4 regions of the Streptomyces sp. NBC_01142 genome follow, and region 3 is predicted to be linked to each of the others. Evidence: riboswitches for the same ligand, from Rfam matches in the RefSeq annotation. Region 3 holds a riboswitch; each other region holds the start of a gene.

The links. Region 3 has a riboswitch for cyclic di-AMP ahead of OG883_RS30515 (M23 family metallopeptidase). Riboswitches for the same ligand answer to the same signal wherever they lie in the genome.
Positions count from the first base shown of each region.
Region 1: it holds a riboswitch for cyclic di-AMP, as region 3 does, so the genes downstream of both, OG883_RS27905 (transglycosylase family protein) here and OG883_RS30515 (M23 family metallopeptidase) in region 3, are expected to answer to the same signal.
Region 2: it holds a riboswitch for cyclic di-AMP, as region 3 does, so the genes downstream of both, OG883_RS08035 (M23 family metallopeptidase) here and OG883_RS30515 (M23 family metallopeptidase) in region 3, are expected to answer to the same signal.
Region 4: it holds a riboswitch for cyclic di-AMP, as region 3 does, so the genes downstream of both, OG883_RS12495 (M23 family metallopeptidase) here and OG883_RS30515 (M23 family metallopeptidase) in region 3, are expected to answer to the same signal.

Region 1 covers NZ_JAPEOR010000002.1:2,306,588-2,312,108, forward strand. The annotation lists gene OG883_RS27890 (DUF501 domain-containing protein) at 1-452, opposite strand, end outside; gene OG883_RS27895 (septum formation initiator family protein) at 548-1,030, opposite strand; gene eno (phosphopyruvate hydratase) at 1,134-2,426, opposite strand; gene OG883_RS27905 (transglycosylase family protein) at 2,679-3,362, opposite strand; cyclic di-AMP (ydaO/yuaA leader) riboswitch at 3,366-3,539, opposite strand; gene OG883_RS27910 (transglycosylase family protein) at 3,806-4,720, opposite strand; gene OG883_RS27915 (cytochrome P450) at 4,843-5,521, opposite strand, start outside.
Region 2 covers NZ_JAPEOR010000001.1:1,733,830-1,739,350, reverse strand. The annotation lists gene OG883_RS08050 (GNAT family N-acetyltransferase) at 1-1,465, opposite strand, end outside; gene OG883_RS08045 (HPr family phosphocarrier protein) at 1,640-1,921, shown strand; gene OG883_RS08040 (GntR family transcriptional regulator) at 2,104-2,781, opposite strand; gene OG883_RS08035 (M23 family metallopeptidase) at 3,050-3,820, opposite strand; cyclic di-AMP (ydaO/yuaA leader) riboswitch at 3,833-3,997, opposite strand; gene OG883_RS08030 (pitrilysin family protein) at 4,226-5,521, opposite strand, start outside.
Region 3 covers NZ_JAPEOR010000002.1:2,860,369-2,865,889, reverse strand. The annotation lists gene OG883_RS30535 (hypothetical protein) at 1-90, opposite strand, end outside; tRNA gene OG883_RS30530 (tRNA-Met) at 190-263, shown strand; gene OG883_RS30525 (hypothetical protein) at 401-565, shown strand; gene OG883_RS30520 (PP2C family protein-serine/threonine phosphatase) at 839-2,026, shown strand; cyclic di-AMP (ydaO/yuaA leader) riboswitch at 2,284-2,441, shown strand; gene OG883_RS30515 (M23 family metallopeptidase) at 2,453-3,514, shown strand; gene OG883_RS30510 (aldo/keto reductase) at 3,718-4,665, shown strand; gene OG883_RS30505 (PrsW family intramembrane metalloprotease) at 4,729-5,521, opposite strand, start outside.
Region 4 covers NZ_JAPEOR010000001.1:2,738,200-2,743,720, forward strand. The annotation lists gene OG883_RS12485 (IS110 family transposase) at 1-949, shown strand, start outside; gene OG883_RS12490 (GH36 C-terminal domain-containing protein) at 957-1,106, shown strand; cyclic di-AMP (ydaO/yuaA leader) riboswitch at 1,874-2,029, shown strand; gene OG883_RS12495 (M23 family metallopeptidase) at 2,034-3,017, shown strand; gene OG883_RS12500 (SGNH/GDSL hydrolase family protein) at 3,211-4,002, shown strand; gene OG883_RS12505 (carbohydrate kinase family protein) at 4,101-4,979, opposite strand; gene OG883_RS12510 (TetR/AcrR family transcriptional regulator) at 5,073-5,521, opposite strand, start outside.

The DNA of each region.
Region 1 (5,521 bases), 550 kb from region 3:
CCCAGCGGATTGACGCCCGGGCCGGCCGCCAGCGAGTGGCCGACGAGAACATGCAGGCACTTCACGCGGTCGGGCATGCCGCCCGCACTGGGGAAGCCCTGCAGCACCTCGATGGCGTCGCGGCGCGCGATGTAGTCCTCGTGAGCGGCGCGGTACGCGGCGGCCAGCTCCGGGTCGTTCGCCAGACGCTCGGTCATCTCCTTCATGACGCCGTTCGCCTCGAGCGTGCCGATCGCCGACGCCGCCCGCGGGCAGGTCAGGTAGTACAGCGTCGGGAACGGGGTGCCGTCGGGGAGGCGCGGAGCGGTCTCGACGACATCCGGCTGTCCGCACGGGCAGCGATGCGCGATCGCGCGCAGACCGCGCGGCGGGCGGCCGAGCTGCTCCTTGAACGCGGCGATGTCCGCGTCGGTCGGCTCGGTCGGGTCGGTGGTGGGAGGAGGGGTTTCCATGCCTGCCTTGTTCGCTTCTGCTGCTCTGGGGTTCTGCGGATCCTGCGGATCTGCGGTTCAACGGGGGCTACGTGCGCCACGGGTGGTGCTCGGGGTTACGGGTGCTGCTTGCGGTCGGCCTTGTCGACGCCGTCCCAGACGTTCGAGTACCAGGGGCGGTCCGCCGCCCCCTCTTCGGAACGGCGCCTCTCGGCGGCCTCGGAGCCGATCATGATGTAGCCGGTCTCCCCCGGATGCACGAGATGGAGGTGCTCACGGGCCAGCCGCTGGATGTACATGTCGTCCTGGAGGCGCGCCTTCTCGTCCCGGAGCTGCTCCACCACCTCCCGGGCCTCGTCGATGCGGCGCTCCTGGTCGGCGATGTCGGCACGCTGGGAGACGTACTGACGCATCGGATACGCGAGCGCGACAACCAGGGAGCAGACGATCAGCGCAAGGAAGGCCGCCCGGCCGGTGAGCCGGGAGCGGCGGGCCTGCCGGCGGTTCTGGGAACGGTAGACGCGGGCGGCGGTCTGCTCACCGAGCAGCCGCAGGCTGGTCGCTGTGGAGAACCGGTCCCGGTCCCCTCTGCGTGCCATGGTCTCGCCCTCCCATTACGCGCGTACGTCCCCGGACACGGTACGGGACCGCGGCCGGGGACGTACGTACGACTGGCTAGCGCTCAGCCCTTGCCCCGCTCAATCAGTTCGACGAGCGAAACCGGGGGAAGGCGCTGCGCCCGGCGTACACCGCGGCGTCGTCGAGGATCTCCTCGATGCGCAGCAGCTGGTTGTACTTGGCGACGCGCTCGGAGCGGGCCGGGGCGCCGGTCTTGATCTGGCCGCAGTTGGTGGCGACGGCCAGGTCGGCGATGGTGACGTCCTCGGTCTCGCCGGAGCGGTGGGACATCATGCACTTGAAGCCGCTGCGCTGCGCGAGCTCCACGGCGTCCAGGGTCTCGGTCAGCGAGCCGATCTGGTTGACCTTGACGAGCAGCGCGTTGGCGGCGCCGTCCTCGATGCCGCGGGCCAGACGCTCCGGGTTGGTGACGAAGAGGTCGTCGCCGACGATCTGGACCTTGGTGCCCAGCTTGTCGGTGAGGACCTTCCAGCCGGCCCAGTCGTCCTCGAAGAGCGGGTCCTCGATGGAGACGAGCGGGTACGCCGCGACGAGCTCCTCGTAGTACTCGGTCATCTCGGCGGCCGAGCGGGACTTGCCCTCGAACTCGTACGAGCCGTCCTTGTAGAACTCGGACGCGGCGACGTCGAGCGCGAGCGCGATGTCCTTGCCCGGGACGTAACCGGCCTGCTTGATGGCCTCGAGGATGAGGTCCAGGGCGGCGCGGTTGGAGTCGAGGTTCGGCGCGAAGCCGCCCTCGTCACCGAGACCGGTGGACAGACCCTTGGTCTTCAGGACGGACTTGAGGGTGTGGTAGACCTCGGCGCCCCAGCGCAGGGCCTCGGAGAAGGACTCCGCGCCGATCGGCGCGATCATGAACTCCTGGATGTCCACGTTGGAGTCGGCGTGCGACCCACCGTTGAGGATATTCATCATCGGAACGGGCAGCAGGTGCGCGTTCGGGCCGCCGAGGTAGCGGAAGAGCGGCAGGTCGGAGGCCTCGGAGGCGGCGTGCGCCACGGCGAGGGAGACGCCGAGGATGGCGTTGGCGCCGAGGGAGGACTTGTCCGGGGTGGCGTCCAGGTCGAACATCGCCTGGTCGATCAGGCGCTGCTCGGTGGCGTCGTAGCCGACGAGCTCCGGGCCGATCTGCTCGATGACGGCGAGGACGGCCTTCTCGACACCCTTGCCGAGGTAGCGGTTCTGGTCACCGTCGCGGAGCTCGAGAGCCTCGAACGCACCGGTGGAGGCGCCGGAGGGAACAGCAGCACGACCCGTGCTGCCGTCGTCGAGGCCAACCTCGACCTCGACCGTGGGGTTGCCTCGGGAGTCCAGGATTTCCCGGGCTACGACGACGTCGATGGACGGCACGAGCATCTCCTTATGGGATGTGACGCTATGAGGTGCAGGGTCTCATTGGCCTTGCGGCAAGAGCCTAACCGGCTCCGGGACATCAGCCGGCCGATGCCCGCCCCCTGGGACGAAAAAGCGCATGAACAGCCGCGTACGGGAGAAAGCGCACCGAACCTACCTGCCGGTAATGGGTTCGCGTGCCGCTGACAGGCAAAACCCCGGCCCGGCGCGTACGGGGGAATAGGCGCCGGACCGGGGGGCTCTGGGGCCCGGGGGTCAGCTCAGGTGGAGCTGCTGGCCCGGGTAGATCACGTCGGCGTCGTCGACGATGTCCTTGTTCAGGTCGAACAGCTTCTTCCAGCCGCCCTCGACCTTCTTCTCCTCGGCGATCGTGCCGAGGGTGTCGCCGGCCTTGACCTTGTACTCGCCGTCGCCCTTCTCGAAGCCCTTGGCGGCGGGCTTCGCGGCCGGGGCGGGGGCCTCGGCGCGCTCGGAGCGGGTGGTCGGGGCCTCGGCGCGCTCCGGGGCGGGAGCCGGGGCCGGGGCCTGGGACGGCTCGGCGGAGCCGCCGTCGTTGGCGGCGTTGGACAGGCCCACGCCACAGCTCGGCCAGGCACCCTTGCCCTGGCCGGCCAGGACCTTCTCGGCGACCGCGATCTGCTGGGACTTGGAGGCCTGGTCGGCCGACGCGGCGTAGGCGGTGCCGCCGTACGCGGCCCAGGTGGAGGACGAGAACTGCAGGCCGCCGTAGTAGCCGTTGCCGGTGTTGATGGACCAGTTGCCGCCGGCCTCGCACTGGGCGACCTGGTCCCACTCGGACGTGGTCGCGGCGGAGGCGGAGGTCGCGCCGAGCAGCGGGGCGGCCACGGCCGCACCGGCGACACCGGCGAGCGCGGCGATACGGGAAGCGCGATGGAAAACGGTCGGGCGACGGTGCTTGCCATTGCTGAAACGCAGCATGGAACTTCTCCTCACCGACGCCTACGAGGTGAGCTGTCGGGTTCGGGCCAAGTGAGTTGCCCGGCCGCGCGTCCAGCGCGCAGCTTCACCCCAAGCCGTGATCGGCCGTTCATCCTCAACGGCCGGGTCCGGCGCTTACCTTGGGTCCCCCGCTCCTGCCTTCGGCGCTCTGAGCGACGAGTACTCCCCCCGACCGACGGCAGGATTCGGCGTGACGGTCAGTGGTGCCCGCGGTGGCGAGCGGTTCCGACCGTAAACACAGCGCTCCCCGATGTTCAAAAGAGGAACATCGGGGAGAAAACACCCATCTCGCCACTCGGGGAACTCTCGTTTCCGCAGGTGAGGGGCGGAAGCAGCGGTTCCGCCGGGCAAGCTGCACCAGTTGGGGCAAAGAGACCCTTGTCTCACTTACACAGAACCGGACATAAGACCGCGAACTGCCGCTACTTCAGGTCCAGATCGAGGCTCTGGCCAGGGAGGATGAGGTCGGGATCCGCACCGAGGGCCTGCTCGTTCGCCTCGTAGATCGCGGACCAGCCGCCGGGCACCTCACGCTCGTCGGCGATGGCCCAGAGACTGTCGCCGGGGCGGACGGTGTACTCGCCGGGATCGACGTCCGCGACGCCGGCCGTGTCACGCGCCGGACCGTCACCTCGCGAGGCATGACGACCCGTTTCGCGCTCATTGTCCGTATTGCCCGGCTCGACCTTCTCCGGGGCGGGCCCGCCGCGGTGCTTGCCGCTGCCGGCATCCGTGCCCGCCTCGGCGGAGTCGGGTGCGGCCGACTCGGCGGGCCTGGCCGGCTCGGTGGCCTTCTTGGGCGTGTCCGACCCGGCGGGCGAGGGCTCGGTCGACGGCTCAGCGGACCCGGAGGGCTCGGTGGCCTTCTCGGGTGTGGCCGACCCGGCGGGGGCGGACGGCTTCGCCGGAGTGCTCTGCCCATCCGACGGCAGGCCGCCCGGGTCGACGCCGGTGTCGGCACCGTCGTCCGTCAGCCCGGCGATCGGCGAGCAGCTGGGCCACGCCTCGGGGCCCTGCGCGGCGAGGATCTTCTCCGCGACCGCTATCTGCTGGGAGCGGCTGGCGAGATCGGCTCGGGGCGCGTACGTCGTACCGCCGAAGCTCTGCCAGGTCTCCTGCGAGAACTGCAGCCCGCCGTAGTACCCGTTGCCAAGGTCGGCACTCCACATGCCGCCGCTCTCGCACTCCGCGACGCGGTCCCACATGGAGGCGTCGGCGGCGGACGCCGAGGTCGCGCCGAGCAGCGGGATCGCGATGGCCGATCCCGTCACCCCTGCCGCGACGACGAGGGCCGGAGCCTGGCGGGGACGACGATGACGGCCATTGCCGGAGCGCATGCGGTTGCCTTTCGCGTAACTGCCGAGACGACGGTGAAGGTAGCCGCATCGAACGCGAGTCACAAGTCGATACAGCGGAGATCACGCGGAAGTCACAGTTTTGACGCAGCGTCAGATATACGTCAGATGCGCGAAGGGGTGAACTCCACCGGCAGCGTGCGCAATCCACGCATAATGAGCCCCCCACGCCACCGCAAATCGGCCGGATCGCCCGCAAGCCTCAAGTCCGGCATTCTGCTGAGCAGCGTCGCGAGTGCGGTCTGTCCCTCCAGTCGCGCGAGCGGCGCGCCGAGGCAGTAGTGGATGCCGTGCCCGTACCCCAGATGCTGGTTGTCGCGCCGGGAGAGATCGAGGGTGTCCGGAGCGGTGAAGCGCTCCGGGTCCCGGTCCGCGGCCGCGAGGACGACCAGTACGGGATCGCCCGCCGCGATCCGCTCCCCGCCGAGCGTGAGCGGCTCGGTCGCGAACCGCCAGGTCGCGAGCTCCACGGGCCCGTCGTAGCGCAGCAACTCCTCGACACCGGTGGCGAGTAGACCGCTCTCCCCCTTTGCCAGGGAGGCCTGGAGCCGCTCGCGCTGCTGCGGGTTGCGCAGCAGCGCGTAGACCCCGTTGCCGATGAGATTGACCGTCGTCTCGAAGCCCGCGAAGAGAAGGATGAAGGCCATCGCCGCGGCCTCGTTCTCGGTGAGGTGCTCGCCGTGGTCACTGGCGCGGATCAGCCCGGAGATCAGGTCGTCACCCGGCTCCACCCGCTTCCGGTGGATCAACTCCGCGAGATAGCCGCGCATCTTCTTCACCGAG
Region 2 (5,521 bases), on a different contig from region 3:
TGTCGACCCGGATCACGCCCGCCTGGCGGAGCAGGGCCCCGACCGTGGCGTCGGGGATACGGGTCACCGGCACCGCGTGCCCGGGAGGCGTGCTGCCGCTGTGCCGGGCCCCCTTCACCACGACGACCGGCTTCACCGCCGCCGTACGCCGGGCGAGGCGGGTGAACTTGCGTGGATTGCCGATCGATTCGAGGTACAGCAGGACAACATCGGTGTCCGGGTCCTCGTACCAGTACTGCAGGAAGTCATTGCCGGACACATCCGCGCGGTTACCCGACGAGATGAAGGACGACAGGCCGGCGCCACGCCGGTGCAGGCCCGACAGCAGGGCGATGCCGATCGCGCCGGACTGGGTGAACAGACCGATGCGGCCGCGTGCCGGGGACTCGGGGGCGAGGGATGCGTTGAGGCGGACGGTGTCCGAGGTGCTGATGATGCCGAAGGAGTTCGGTCCGATGATCCGCATCCCGTACGAGCGTGCCTGCCGCACCAGGTCGCGCTGGCGTTCCCGGCCCGCGGCGCCGCTCTCGGCGTATCCGGCGGTGAGGACGACCAGGCCCTGGACGCCGTGCTCGCCGCAGTCGGCCACCGCTTCCGGCACCCGGTCGGCCGGGACGGCGACGACCGCGAGGTCGACCGCCTCCCCGATCTCCCCGACCGAGCGGAAGGCCGGGACGCCGTCCACCTCGCCCTGGTCCTCGGCGAAGGCGCGGTTCACGGCGTACGTACGGCCGGTGAACCCTGCCTCGAGAAGGTTGCGCAGCGCGGTGCGGCCCACGCCACCGGGTGCGCGGCCGACGCCGACGACGGCGACCGAACCCGGAGCGAGGAGGCGCTGCACGGAGCGGGCCTCCGCGCGCTGCTCGCGGCCGCGCTGGACCGCGAGGGACTCGGCGGTCGGTTCGAGATCGAGGGTCAGATGGACGGAGCCATCCTCGAAGCTGCGCTTCTGGGTGTAGCCCGCATCCCGGAACACCTTGATCATCTTGTTGTTGGCGGGCAGCACCTCGGCGGCGAAGCGCCGGATGCCGCGCTCGCGGGCGACCTCGGCGATGTGCTCGAGCAGGGTGGAGGCGACGCCGCGCCCCTGGTGGGCGTCCTGGACCAGGAAGGCGACCTCGGCCTCGTCGGCGGGGGCACTGGCGGGCCGGCCCTGTGCGTTGATCCGGTCGTAGCGGACGGTGGCGATGAACTCGCCGCCCACCATGACCGCAAGACCCACCCGGTCCACGTAGTCGTGATGGGTGAAGCGGTGGACGTCCTTGGCGGAGAGCCGGGGGTAGGGCGCGAAGAACCGGTAGTACTTGGACTCGTCCGAGACCTGCTCGTAGAAGCTGACCAGCCGCTCCGCGTCCTCGGTGGTGATGGGCCTGATGCGCGCGGTGCCGCCGTCGCGCAGCACCACGTCCGCCTCCCAGTGATCGGGGTAGGCGTGGTGCTGATCCTGCTCCGGCGGAGGCTGCATGGGAGAAAGCCTACGGCCGAGTCACCGGTCGCGGGGGCCGTTGGTGCGGGGCACTCTGAGGAGGGCCGACGGCCGGACAGCTGCGGCTCCGAGGTCGGCATGGAGCACGCCGCACCACATGAGAGACTGGTCTAGACAACCGCTAGTACGTGCCAAGACTTGAAGGGCAACACCATGGCTGAGCGCCGCGTCAATGTCGGCTGGGCCGAGGGCCTTCACGCCCGCCCCGCCTCCATCTTCGTCCGTGCCGCCACGGCCGCCGGCGTCCCCGTGACGATCGCCAAGGCTGACGGCAACCCTGTCAATGCCGCCTCCATGCTCGCGGTGCTCGGCCTGGGCGCGCAGGGCGGCGAGGAGATCGTGCTCGCCTCCGACGGGGACGGCGCCGACGCCGCCCTGGACCGTCTGGCAAAGCTGGTCGCCGAGGGGCTCGACGAGCTTCCCGAGACCGTCTGATCCGGCTCATTGATTAAGCCCCGGCAGAGCCGTGGTGTCCCGAATTCGGGGCACCACGGCTCTGTTCTTTTCCGGGTCCCAATCCACGGCCGGGAAGTCTCGGCCCATGGCCTTGTCAAATGAATTCGGGCAGCAGAATAGAGCTCCCGCGAATATCTCCCCTTTTGTATACGGCGCGGCTGTTAATGCCGGACGCTCGCCGTGTGTACGGCATGTTGCGAAGTCCTCACCCGCTCCTGGCGGCGCAGCCGGTGGGCGGCGGCGGCCCGTTCGGCATGCAGGGCCGTCAGCGCCCGGGCCCGTTCCCCGTCGCCGCGCGCCACGGCGTCCACGATCGCGCCGTGCTCGGCCCACGACTCGACCGGGTGGGCGGGCTGCTCCACGGCGTACATCCAGGCGATCTTGTGCCGCAGCTGGGTGAGCAGGGCGGTCAGCCCGGGGCTGCCGGAGGCCTGGGCGAGCGTCTCGTGGAACCAGGCACCCAGGGAGCGCAGATCCTCGCCCTGACCGCGGCGAGCGCGTTCCTGCCCCAGTCTGACCAGGCCGCGCAGGACTTTGAGATGCGCCTCGGTACGGCGCTGGGCGGCGCGGGCCGCTCCCAGCGGCTCCAGCAGCATCCGGATCTCCAGGAGGTCGGCGGCCTCCTGTTCGGTGGGTTCGGCGACGCAGGCACCGGCATGGCGGCGCGTGGTGACGAACCCCTCGGACTCCAGGGTGCGCAGGGCTTCACGCACGGGGACCCGGGAGACGCCGTAGCGACGGGCCAGCTGCTCCTCGGCGAGCCGACTGCCGCGGTCGAATACACCGGAGACGATGTCGTCGCGAATCGCCGTGCATACCGAGTGCGCGGGAATGCGCATGACCGAACCTCCGCTTTAATCCGCGCGAAACGCAGCCCATTGATGCCTGTTCGGTAACTCTATTGCAGTGAGGCAGATTTTCCGATGGCAGACCGGAATCCACGGATATCTTCAGGCCAGGACTGCGCCGGGAGCACCGATGCCCGCGGGCCGCACACGCCGAAGGCCCCGGCGGTGAGCCGGGGCCTTCGGTCGGAACGCAGGATCACACGGAGCGCGGATCAGGCGGGTGCAGCACCACGCGGGTTCCGCATCAGGCAGGAGCGGGTCAGACGCTGACGCCGTGCGCGCGCAGGTACGCGACCGGGTTGATGTCGGAGCCGTACTCGGCGGTGGTCCTGGCCTCGAAGTGGAGGTGCGGGCCCGTGGAGTTGCCGGTCGAGCCGGAGACGCCGATCTGCTGGCCCGGGGTGACGCTCTGGCCGACCGAGACGCCGATGGACGCGAGGTGGCCGTACTGCGTGTAGGAGCCGTCGTTCATCTTGATCACGATGTTGTTGCCGTACGAGCCGCCCCAGCCGGCCTCGACGACGGTGCCGGAGCCGACCGCCACGACCGAACTGCCGGACGGGGCACGGAAGTCCACGCCGGAGTGGCTGCCGGAGGACCAGAGCGAGCCGCCGGCCTGGTAGCCGGTGGTGACCTGCGAACCGGAGACGGGGAGCTGGAAGGAGTTCAGACGCTTGCGCTCGGCCTCGCGGGCGGCGCGCTCCTTGGCCTCGCGGGCCTCCTTGGCGCGGGCCTCGGCCTTGCGCTTCGCCTCAGCCTCGGCCTTCGCCTTGGCGGCGGCCTGCGCGGCCTCCCGCTCCTGGGCCTCGGCCTGGTCGGCTATCTGGTCGGCGAGGGAGTCGGCGGCCACGACCTGGGTCAGGCCGGTGTCCTCGACGCCGGTGGCGTCGGAGTCGGCGGCCAGCGCCGGGGAAGCGAGGGTTCCGATGACGCCGGTGGTGGCGAGGGCCGCGACGCCGGCGATGTTCGCGCTCCTGCGCGACATCCGGCTCGGGGCACGGTGCTTCCCGGTGGCACGGGTGAACGCCATGAAGTGGCTGATCCTTTCCTTCCTTCTCGCCTACCGGGTTAGCTGACGGGTTCGGAGCAGGAAGGTCTCCTACGGGCCCCTCCGCACGGGTGCGAAGGCGTCCGATTCACCCCAGGGACTGAATGGGTCCCCGGCTCCCCAGGCTCGCGCCTGACGGGGACTCGGCGATGGCTGCCCGATGCCGCGGATGCGGCGGGCTACTGGCGGACAGCCGGACCGACGCTAGGCGGGCCGTCTTTCAATCGCCAAACAGACAGGCCGTTTTGTAGCGCACGCCACAGGGCAGACAGGCAACCTCTCCCGCAAAGCGGACATAAGACGGAACCCCGACATCGCACCTGACGCCGGGGTTCCGCTTGCTTCTTCAGGTTGTTCGCCGCTTCGGCCGACCGCCGGGGCGATCAATCATCCTGTGACAACGGTCACTTCGCCGATGCCCAGCGCCCTGACCGGCTCCTCGATCTGCGACGCGTCGCCGACGAGCACCGTCACCAGACGGTCCACCGGGAAGGCACTGATGGCCGCGGCCGTCGCCTCGACCGTGCCGGTCTCTGCCAGGCGTGCATACATCTGGGCCTGGAAGTCGTCCGGGAGGTACTGCTCGACCTGGTCGGCGAGCGTGGCCGCGACGGATGCCGCCGTCTCGTACTTCAGCGGGGCGACGCCCACCAGGTTCTGCACGGCGACATCGCGCTCGGCGTCGGTGAGCCCCCCGGCCGCGAGGGTGCGCAGCACCTTCCAGAGGTCGTCCAGTGCCGGTCCGGTGTTGGGGGTGTCCACGGAGCCGCTGATGGCGAGCATCGAGGCACCCGTCCCGTCGGGGGCGGAACGCAGCACCTGGCCGAAGGCCCGTACGCCGTAGGTGTAGCCCTTCTCCTCGCGCAGGACGCGGTCCAGCCGAGAGGTGAGGGTGCCGCCGAGGCAGTACGTGCCCAGCACCAGCGCCGGCCAGACGCGGTCGTGGCGGTCCGGGCCGGTGCGGCCGATGAGCAGCTGCGTCTGTACGGCGCCGGGCCGGTCCACGATCACCACACGGCCGGTGTCGTCGGCGGTGATCGGCGGTACGGGGCGGGGCGCCGCGGTGTTGCCGGTCCAGGTGCCGAGGGTGTCGGCGAGCACGGCGTCCAGGTCGACGCCGGTGAGATCGCCGACGATCACCGCGGTGGCGGTGGCGGGCCGGACATGCGCCTCGTAGAAGGCCCGTACGGCCGGGGCGTCGATCCGCGCCACGGTCTCCTCCGAACCTTGGCGGGGGCGCGACATGCGCAGGGAGGCCGGGAAGAGCTCCTTGGACAGCTGCTTGGCGGCCCGGCGGGCCGGGTTGGCACTCTCGTGCGGGATCTCGTCCAGCCGGTTGCGTACGAGCCGCTCGATCTCGTTGTCGGCGAAGGCGGGCGCACGCAGTGCCTCGGCGAGCAGACCGAGCGCCTTGGGCAGCCTGGAGACCGGGACCTCCAGCGACACACGGACACCGGGGTGGTCGGCGTGCGCGTCGAGAGTGGCGCCGCAGCGCTCCAGCTCGGCGGCGAACTCCTCCGCCGTGTGCTTGTCCGTTCCCTCCGACAGAGCGCGCGCCATGATCGTGGCAACGCCGTCGAGGTCCTCGGGCTCGGCATCGAGCGGGGCGTCGAGGGAGATCTCGACGGCCACCACCTGCTGGCCGGGGCGGTGGCAGCGCAGCACGGTCAGCGCGTTGTCCAG
Region 3 (5,521 bases):
CAGCAGATGTCCCGCAGTCAGGGCCCAGGTCTTCTCGCCCCGCTCACCCTGCTGGCTCTGCTCCCTGCTCTCCCTCACGATTTCCCCCATGCGGAGCATGGTGGCGGAGTGGCAGGAGGGGCGACAGAGCGTTCGTACTCATCAATGGTGTGGATCTTGCTCCGGATGGCGTAAGGTTGTGTTTACCGACGCGGGGTGGAGCAGCTCGGTAGCTCGCTGGGCTCATAACCCAGAGGTCGCAGGTTCAAATCCTGTCCCCGCTACTTGCAGGCTACGGCCCGGCACTCGATGAGAGTGCCGGGCCGTTGTCGTATGCCGTCCCGTGAATGCGTGGAGTAGTGTCGCGTGCGCTATGAGTGATCAATGCGTTCGGGATGTTCGGCGTGATCAGGATGGTGAGGTGGCGGCCCGGACGGCTTCTGCCGTCGCGGCGCTGCTCGCCCTCTGCGCCCTGCTGATCGGTGTCTGGCAGGGCGCCGGCGGCGGTGGCGGTGGCGGCGACGGGCGCGTGCTCGCGCCCGCCGGCCTGGTCGGGGTCATTGCCCTCGGGGTGGACCGCGGCTGACTGCAGCTGACCGGTGCCGACGGGGCCGATCGGAGCCGACCGGAGTCGGCTGGGCGCCGTGCTCCGTGCGCTCCGGCCCTGGCCCGTACGCGCTCGTCTGCTCCCGTACGCCCCAGGCTGCCCCCCCGTACGCTTCCGTCCGTCCCCATCTCCTGTCGCCCACTTGGCCGAAGGCGAGTCGCCGCCCGGCGCCGCTGCGGCCAGCCTGGGTAGGGCGAAGGGCGCGGTTCCGTCCGCAGCCGTGGCCGTGGGTGGACTGGCAGGAGAACAGCGGTGGGGCAGCGAGACAAGGCCGGCATCAACAAGGCTCGCCGCTTCGTCCGGGCGCTGCCCACACTCTTGATCATCGGCGGGCTGGTCTACGACCTCGCGACCCCGCCCCAGTTCACGGCCGCGCCGCTCTTCTCGGCCGCTCCGCTGATCGCCGCCCCCTTCTTCTCCTGGCGCACCACCCTGCTGACCGGCATCGCGGCGGTCGCGGCCGTGCTCGGCCTGCACATCTACAACGGCACCATCGGCCGCGTCCCGGCGTACACCGAGCTGTTCACCGTGCTGACCGTCGCCGGGTTCGCGCTGCTCATCAACAGGGTCGTGATGCGCAGCGGCGAGCGGCTCGCCTCCGCCCGCGTCATCGCCGAGACCGCCCAGCGTGCCGTGCTGCCCACCCCCGTCGACCGGATCGGCGGGTTGCAGGTCGCCGCGCGGTACGAGGCGGCGCAGGCGGACGCGTTCATCGGCGGCGACCTCTTCGCCGTACAGGACACCCCGTACGGCGTGCGGCTGGTCGTGGGCGACGTCCGCGGCAAGGGGATGGAGGCAGTCGAGGCGGTGGCCGTCGTCATCGGGGCGTTCCGGGAGGCCGCCGAGCAGGAGAGGTCGCTGGAGGGCGTTGCCGAGCGACTGGAGCGTGCCCTGGCCCGTGAGGGGACACGGCGGGACACCCTTGACATCTTCGAGGGGTTCACCACGGCCGTACTCGCCGAGGTCCCGCGCGGCGGGGGCGTGGTGCGGGTGGTGAACCGGGGGCATCCGCAGCCGCTGATGCTGTACGCGGACGGGGACCTGGACATGCTGGAGCCGACCGTGGCCGCGCTGCCGCTGGGGATGGGCGACCTGGGGATGCTGCCGGACCGGGCCGAGGAGCATCCGTACCCCGCCGGGGCCACGCTGCTCCTCTACACGGACGGGCTCTCCGAGGCGCGCGACGCGGACGGCGTCTTCTACGACCCCGCCGGGCGGCTCGGCGGCCGGATCTTTCCCGGGCCGGAGGAGCTGCTGGACGCGCTGGTCGCCGACGTGCGCCGGTACACGGGTGGCCGGTCCACGGACGACATGGCGCTGCTGGCGGTCAGCCGCCCCGCGGAAGGGCAGCAGGACCGCCGCAGGACCGTGCCGGTCGTCAAAGCCGAAACGACCGTCCGGGTCGGCACGGCGGACAGGGCCGAGGAGCGGGAGACCTGAGGATCAGCAGACCTGAGGATCAGCAGATCCGCACGGTGCGTAGTCGGAAGATACCCCTCCGCATAGCATGTGATGCACCGTCAGATACGGAGCCTGCCTGAGGGGCGATCAAGTCGCCCGCTTCCGGCCCCTTGTGTCCCGGTAAGTCGTGATCAAAGTCGTTAATGATCACTCGGAACAGCTTGGAATCCGGCCCCCGAGTCTATTAACGTTCGATAACGCAGCGCGGTCGTCCCAGTCGTCGCAAGAGACGGCACCGTGCGCACGCGCCGAATCCCGCAAGGGAACCGGGGAACCACCAATTGGGGTGAATCGGGCATTCTTTGCCGCTTTTTTTCGGCGGCCGAGGCGCTCGTAGGAGACCTTCCTGCTCCGAACCCGTCAGCTAACCCGGTAGGCGAGAAGGAAGGAAAGGAGCACGCCTCCGTGGCGTCCAACAAACCTGCCCCCGAAGCACCCTTCGCGACTGACTACTTCGGTGACGAGGGAGCGGAGCGGACTTGGGAGGAATGGAACCCCACCGAGGACTCCGTCCGTCCGGTGCGCGGTCGGCACCGTGTCCTGAAGCAGCGCGGCGGACTCGCGCGTAGCTCCACGGTCCTCGGCGTCGGTGTGATCGCAGCGGTCGGCGCGGGCGGCATCGCCACCGCGCAGGACAAGCCTGCGGTCTCCATCTCGCTTCCCGACTCGATCTCGGACAACCTCCCCGACGCCAAGTCCCTGCCGGGCGTGGGCTCCCTGATGTCCGACGACGCCGACGGCGATGCGGGGATCGCGAACGCCGCCCCGCTCACCGCCATGACGGTTGCCGCCGACACCGGCTCGGGCACCACGGGCGTAGCGGACCAAGGCTCGAGCAGCGCGGGTGAGGCACTGCGCGCCCGCATCCTCCAGCAGGCCGAGCAGCAGCAGGCCGAGGCGGACGCCGAAGCGAAGGCAGCCGCTGAGAAGCTCGCCGCCGAGAAAGCCGCGTCCGAGGCGAGGAAGCAGCAGAGCGAGGCGGAGGCCAAGGTCGAGGCCGAGAAGCGGAAGGCCGAGGAGGCCGCGGCGGCCAAGGCCGAGGCTGATCGGCTCGCCGAGCTTGCCAAGAGCTACGCCGTCCCGCTCTCCTCGTACACGATCACCTCTACCTTCGGTCAGTCCGGTTCGATGTGGTCCTCCGGGTATCACACGGGTCTCGACTTCGCCGCCCCGACGGGCACGCCACTCAAGGCCGTGCACGGTGGCACCGTCAAGTCGGCGGGCTGGTCCGGCTCGTACGGCTACCACACGGTGCTGGAGCTCGAGGACGGTACGGAGGTCTCGTACAGCCACCAGTCCTCAATCGCCGTCAGCGTCGGGCAGAAGGTCGGCACCGGCGATGTCATCGGTCGCGTGGGCGCCACCGGCAATGTGACAGGGCCGCACCTCCACCTGGAGGTTCACACGGCGTCCGGCGACGGCGTCGACCCGATGGCGTGGCTGCGCGGCATGGGCCTCTCCGTCTGAGTCCCTGTCCCTGCCCGGGGACTTGTCCGAGTACCTGTCTCCACGGCATGTGAGCACTCCGGCACTACGGCAGCCTTCGTGGTGCCGCGCGCAGCTCTCGTATTCCCCGGCAGCCCTGGCGTACACCCCCGACGCCAGGGCTGCCGGGCTGTGCGGGCCCGCCGGCCGGAATAGCCCGCCCTGGTACGGCCGTTGATCAACGCATGATGTCACTCCGTACCCTCGGCTCCTCCGACCTCGCCGTGTTCCCGCTCGCCCTCGGCGGCAACGTTTTCGGCTGGACGGCCGACCAGGCGCAGTCCTTCGCCGTACTCGACGCCTACACCGCCGCGGGCGGCAACTTCATCGACACCGCCGACAGCTACTCCTCGTGGGTGCCGGGCAACGCAGGTGGCGAGTCCGAGACCGTCATCGGCGACTGGCTGGCCGCGCGTGGCAACCGCTCCGAGATCGTTGTCGCCACCAAGGTCGGCGCCCACCCCCAGTACAGGGGCCTCTCCGCCACGACGATCAAGGCCGCGGCCGAGGCGTCGCTGAGCCGGCTCCGTACCGACCGCATCGACCTGTTCTACACGCACTTCGACGACCCGTCCGTCCCGGTCGAGGAGATCATCATCGCCCTCGACCAGCTGGTGAGGGAGGGCAAGGTGCGCGCCATAGCCGCCTCCAACCTCAGTGCCGAACGGCTGCAGGCGTCGCTGGACTTCTCGGAGCGCGAGGGGCTCGCTCGCTACGTCGCGCTGCAGCCGCACTACAACCTCGTCTCCCGGGAGACCTACGAGGGGGAGCTCCAGGACACGGCCGCCCGCGCCGGACTCGCCGCCGTCCCCTACTACGCGCTCGCGTCCGGTTTCCTCACCGGCAAATACCGGCCGGATACGTCGGTGGACAGCCCGCGGGCCGGGAGTGCGGCCAGGCACCTGCAGACGGATCGGGGCCTCAAGGTGCTCGCCGCGCTCGACACCGTGGCCGGGGCGCGCGGCGCCGAGATCGCGACTGTTGCGCTGGCCTGGCTGGCCGCGCAGCCGACGGTCGCCGCGCCGATCGCCTCGGCCCGCAGGGTGGAGCAGCTGCCCGCCCTGCTGGCCGTCGCGGACCTGGAGCTGACGGCGGAGGAGCTGGCCGAGCTGACGGCGGCCGCTGCCCCGTAGCGGGCGGGACGGGGCGACGGGCGGGACGGGGCGTAGTGGCCGTACGGGCCGGGTCGGGAGTAGCTAGTAGCGGTACGGGTTGTGGCCGCTGTAGTCGCGGTGCGGCGGCGGCACCCGCACCCGGCCCGTCGCCCGCGCCGCGTACGTGAGCGCCGGACCGGCCGCCTCCTTGCGCTGCCACAGGTGGTGCAGCAGTTCCTGCTCGCGCGCCATGAAGTCCGGGCCCGCCGCACCCCGGCGGGCCCGATGGCGCAGAAACGCCAGGGAGGTCGCGAACCGCTCGTACTCCGACACGGTGTGCGCGGCGGCCGGTCCGTACCTGTGCCGGGCGAAGTCGCGCGCCATCGTGCGCGCCCGCATGGAGGAGAGGGCGCGCGGCTCCGCATCCGTCAGCCAGCCGGCCGCGGCGTACGCGGGCAGTTCGGTGGATATCGTGTGCAGTTCGCGCTGCCGCGTCCAGATCGCCAGCCAGGTCAGCAGGCCGAAGGCGGGGACCATGAACGCCCCGTACACGGCGTAGAACCCCCACGGGCCGAAGAGTGACGCCGAGGCGTTCCACAGGGCGTGCATGCCCATCGCGAGGGCGAGTCCCAGCAGCGGCAGGACGACCCGGCGGATCCTCTGGCGCTGCGCGGCGAGCGCGGCGATCCCGAAGCCGATACCCGTGAGCACGGTGAAGAGCGGATGCGCGAACGGTGACATGACGATCCGTACGAAGAAGGTCGCGGCGGTCACCGAGGCGAGGCCCGAGGTGCCGATCTCCTGGTCCTCGCCGAAGGCACTGCCCAGGTAGAGGATGTTCTCGGTGAAGGCGAAGCCGGTCGCGGTGATGCCGGCCACGACCACGCCGTCGACG
Region 4 (5,521 bases), on a different contig from region 3:
CCCCGGCCGCCTGGTCAACCGGGCCTCCGACGGCTACCGCGGTGAGGGCAAGACCGATGCCCGCGACGCCTACGTGATCGCCGACCAGGCCAGGATGCGCCGCGACCTGCGGCCCATCCGCCCCGGCGACGAAGCCGCCATCGAGCTCAAGCTGCTGACTGGACGCCGTGCCGACCTTGTCGAGGACCGCACCCGCGTGGTCAACCGCCTTCGCGGCACCCTGATGAGCATGTTCCCGGCCCTGGAACGGGCCCTGGACGTGACCAACGCCGGACCGCTCAAGCTGCTGACGGGCTACCAGACCCCGGCCGCGATCCGCCGCACCGGCACCTCGCGGCTGACCAAGTGGCTGGCCAACCGCAAGGTCCGTAACGCGAGGGCCCTGGCCGAGGCGGCGGTCGGGGCCGCCGAGCGCCAGCACACCTCGATCCCAGGGGAGAAGACCATCGCCAGGCTGGTCCACACCCTGGCCGAGGAGGTGATGACCCTCAACGAGCAGATCTCCGAGATGGACAAGCTCATCGAGGGCCGGTTTCGCGAGCACGAACTCGCCGACATAGTCCAAAGTGTTCCGGGCATCGGCACCGTGCTCGGTGCGGAGTTCCTCGCCGCCATCGGCGGCAGCCTCGACGAGTTCGACTCCCCGGACGCCCTGGCGGCCTTCGCCGGTGTCGCTCCCGCGCCGCGTGACTCGGGCAAGGTCAGCGGCAATCTCCACCGGCCCATGGCATACCACCGGCGATTGCAGCGGGTGTTCTACACCTCCGCGCTGGTCAGCATCCGATGCGATCCCAACTCCCGGAAGTTCTACGACCGCAAACGCGCCGAGGGGAAGAAACACGTCCAGGCCGTGCTCGCCCTCGCCCGCCGACGCGTCAACGTCCTATGGGCCCTGATCCGCGACCGACGGTGCTACCAGGTCGCACCCCCAGTGACACCGGCTGCTTGACAACAACATTAGGAAGCGCGGAATCGATCCCTCGGCGGCGTACGAATGCCTGGACACCAAAGCCGTCCACCGCGGAGCCGTACTGCTGCACCACGGACTGCACACCGGGCTGAAAGGTGACATGGACGCCACCGTGATCCGGCTGCGGCGCCGCTGACCGGGCCCGGGCCGTCACCGGCATTCTTCGCAGCAGGGAACCGGGCGTATCCCGCTCCAAGGAATTGCGGCGACTTCCGCGTCCGGCGCCCACCGAGATTTTCCCGGCGCCGATGAGCAATCCGGTCGCCACCGGCCCCGGTGGTCGGCATGTACGCGGAAAACGCCCGGCTGGATTTGCCCTCGGCGATACCGCATTCGCCACGACGGCCAGAAGGCTTCCGCGGGTCGTCCCGAGGACGGCCGTACAGGCTCGTCGCGACGGTGACCGACGTCACCCGCGGGCTGCTGCCGCCGGCTGCCCGACAGGGAGGCAGTGAAGGGTGATTCGTGGCGGTTTGTCCGATTTTGAGGTCGGGGTCCTTGCCCGTACGGAGGGGAGGTCATGGTCGAACCGGATGACCGCCCCGGTGAATTCCTGCGGTCATAGCAGGTATTGAGGCTTCGGGTGGCAAGTGGGGGTGAACGTCATTAAATGATGCTTCTGTCCGTATTGGACGATTCGACATAACGTGCCCCATCTACAAGGGAGATGGGGCCTGGCTCGTGAGCAGGATCATATCCGTGACGGTGTGTGGTGATTCTGTGGAGGCGAATTCCGTTGTCAGGGGGAAAGTTGGGCTGCTGAGTCCACGGAGGGTGACCGGAATTCTGCGGACATGTCACAGGGATCATTGGCCCGCGAATGTGATGGCTTGTACCCGCCCGACCGACTCGCTTACGGTCACCGTCAATCCGGACGGACCGCCTCATCCTGCCGCCGACCGGAATTCGAACCCACCCACGTGTGGCAGGAGCGGGGGACCCAGGTAGTACGCCGATTCCGGAGTTCCGGAGCGGCTTGGGGTGAAGTCGTGCAGCAGCGCGACCGGGCATCTCCAGCCCGAACCCGACAGCTCACCTCGCCGGCGCCGGAGAGGAATGCGCCATGCCCGCAAAGGGTAAGCACCGCCGTCCCAAGTCCAACCCGATCACCCGCGGATTCGTCGCCGCAGGTACGGGTGGCGCCGCCATCGCACTTCCGCTCATCGGTGCCACCGGCGCCCACGCGGCAGGCAGCACGACGCCCGCCGCCGCGCCGGAGAAGGCCGTGACCGCCTCCTCCTTCTCCTCCGCCTCCAGTGCCGCCGCGGCACCCGCGGCGCAGAAGAACGCCGCCCCCACCGTCTACTCCGTCGTCTCCGGCGACTTCCTGTCGAAGATCGCCGACGAGCACGACGTCCGCGGCGGCTGGCAGAAGCTGTACCAGGACAACCGTGAGGTCGTCGGTGACGACCCCTCGCTGATCCACCCCGGCCTCAAGATCACGATCGGTGCGAAGTCGAAGGCCAAGGCCCCGGAGAGGGCCGAGCCGAAGGCCGAATCGAAGCCCGAGTCGAAGCCCGAGCCGAAGCCCCGTTCGGAGAAGAAGGCCAAGTCCTCGCCCAACTCCGCCGCGGACTCGGCCTCGTCGTCCGCGCCGCAGCCCTCGTCCAATGACTCCGGCAGCGGTGCCGCGCGCGGCTCAGGCTTCACCGCCCCCGTCGACGGCGCGAGCATCAGCACCGCCTACCGTGCCTCCGGCGCCATGTGGTCCAGCGGCTATCACACCGGTGTCGACTTCGCCGCGGCCTCCGGCACCAGCGTCAAGTCCGTCGGTGCGGGCACCGTGGTCTCCGCCGGCTGGGGTGGCTCCTACGGCAACGAGGTCGTCATCCAGCACAGCGACGGCAGCTACTCGCAGTACGCCCACCTCTCCTCCCTCTCTGTCTCCTCCGGCGAGAGCGTGACCGGCGGCCAGCAGATCGGCCTCTCCGGCTCCACCGGAAACTCCAGCGGCCCGCACCTGCACTTCGAGATCCGCACCGGTCCCAGCTACGGATCGGACGTCGACCCGCTTGCCTACCTGCGCCAGCACGGCGTGTCCATCTGACGTCTGCTCACCTCTCTGACGTCTGGTCACCGCTCTGCGCTGACGACTTCTCCCCTCGCGCCGCCGTCCCGTGGTGCGAGGGGAGTCGTCGTATTCCGGGTTGGTCGAAACTTGACCGGTGGTATAGATCACCCCTCGTCAACCCCTCCTTACGGTCGCGTAGGTCACATCCATAAGGGAAAGATGTGGTCTTGTGGCAGACGATTCGAGAACAGGGAAAAATGGCATATTCGGGTCGTACGCGGCGATTGGTGACAGTTTCACCGAAGGTGTCGGAGACCCGGGCCCCGATGGGATGTACGTCGGCTGGGCGGACCGTTTCGCGGTCCTGCTCGACGACCGCATGCCGGAGCACACCTTCAGGTACGCCAATCTCGCGGTACGCGGCCGTCTTCTCGACCAGATCGTCGAGGAACAGGTCCCCAGGGCAAGGGAACTCGCCCCGGATCTGGTGACGTTCTGCGCGGGCGGCAACGACATCATCCGGCCCGGCAGCGACCCCGACGACGTCGCGGAGCGCTTCGAACGGGCGGTCGCCGACCTCGCCGGTGCGGTCGGCACCGTCATGGTGACCACCGGCTTCGACACGCGCGGAGTGCCGGTCCTGCGCCATCTGCGCGGCAAGATCGCGACATTTACCGCGCATGTACGGTCCATCGCCGACCGCTACGACTGCCCCGTCCTCGATCTGTGGTCGCTCAAGTCCGTGCAGGACAGGCGTGCTTGGGACAGCGACCGGCTGCATCTGTCACCCGAGGGCCACACTCGGATCGCGCTGCGCGCCGCCCAGGTACTCGGGCTCGACGTGCCGGCCGACCCCGACCAGCCGTGGCCGCCCCAGCCGCCGCGCGGCGCGCTCGACGTGCGTCGCGACGACATCCAGTGGGCGCGCGAACATCTCGTGCCGTGGATCGGGCGCCGGCTGCGCGGCGAGAGCTCCGGCGACCATGTCGAGGCCAAGCGCCCGAACCTGCTGCCCCTGTGACAGCCGGCGTGCGGGGTGCGGCAGACCTGTCCCGCTGACCGGGCGCACGGCCCGGCCCCGGGGCGGTCGAAGCGGAGCGAGGCGTACGAACCAGCGCGTCAGGCCCCGGCGGCCGACAACAGCTCGGCCTGGCCGATCGGCGTACTGCCCTCTCCCGTACAGGCATACGCACCCGCCACCGCGCCGAGGCGGGCGCTCTCCTCCAGGCCGAGGCCGGACAGCCTGCCGTACAGAAAGCCGCAGACGTAGGCGTCGCCCGCGCCGTTGGAGTCGACCACCGGGGCCGGCGGAGCGGTCGCCGGGATGGGGCGCGGGGTGCTGCTGCCGTCGCGGGTGAGGAGATACGAGCCGCCCGCGCCCGCCGTCGCCACCACCGCCTGCGCCCGCCCCTCGCGCAGGATCTCCCGCATCACCGACGCTATGCGCTCGCCCGCGCCCGCCGCGCTGAGGAAGACCAGGTCCGAGCGGAGCGCGAACTCCCGGTGGTGGTCGGCCAGTCCGTCCCAGTCGTGCAGATCGGTGGAGACCGGGACGCCCAGCGCCTCGATGTCGTCGTAGAGGAACCGGGTGAAGTTCGTGATCGAGAGATGTACGTGGCGGGTACGCCGCAGATGAGGGAGATAGAAGTCCCGCGGCATCCGCAGGTCCGCGGGATCGCGGGCGTCGTAGAAGGACATCCGGCGCCCCGAGGAGTCGACGAGATTGACCGCGCGCCGCGTCCCGGCCGGGGAGATGAGCGGCTCGAAGTCCACGCCGCCCGCGGCGAGATGCTCACGGACCTGCCGACCGGGCCAGTCGTCGCCGATGTAGTCGAGGAAGGTGACATTCAGCCCGAGGGCCCGGCAGCCCAGGGCCACGTTGCCACCGGTGTGGCCGGGCCATTCGCGGATCGGGCCCACCCCGACGGAGTCGGCGAGCGGAACCGGCAGGGAGTCGACCCGGACGACCGAGTCCACCCCACTGCCCCCGATGACCAGCACCCCGTGAGGGAGATGGTCCGTCTGCTGATGTTGCGGCTGCTGAGACACAGTTACCCAGTATGGGGGTGCGGGTGGGATCCCGGGGGCCGTTCAGCGTGCGGCAGCGGTGAGCGCGGCGCGGTCGAGGCCGAGTTCGCGGGCGAGCGCGTCGTCGGTCCACTCCAGCATCGCGGCGCGCGACAGTGACCCCGCGTACGAAGTCATCTGCACGGCCAGCCCGTCCAGAAAGGCCGTCAGCCGCCAGGCAACGGACGCCGGATCCTCGCAGCGGAACTCACCCGCCGCCGCGCCCTCCGCGATGACCTCGGTCAGCGCGGCCTTCCACTGCTGGTCGAGATCGCGGGCGACCTCCCGCAGGGCCGGCTCGCGCAGCGCGGCCGCCCAGCCCTCGATCCACAGCCGCCAGCCTTTGGCATGCCCCGTCGGCGCGTACCAGCGGACCGCGGTACGCAGTCGGCGCAGGGCGGAGGTGCGGCGGCCCAGCAGTTTGCGCAGATGTGCGAGGTCGCCGTCGGCGGCGTAGGTGAACGCGGCCGCGA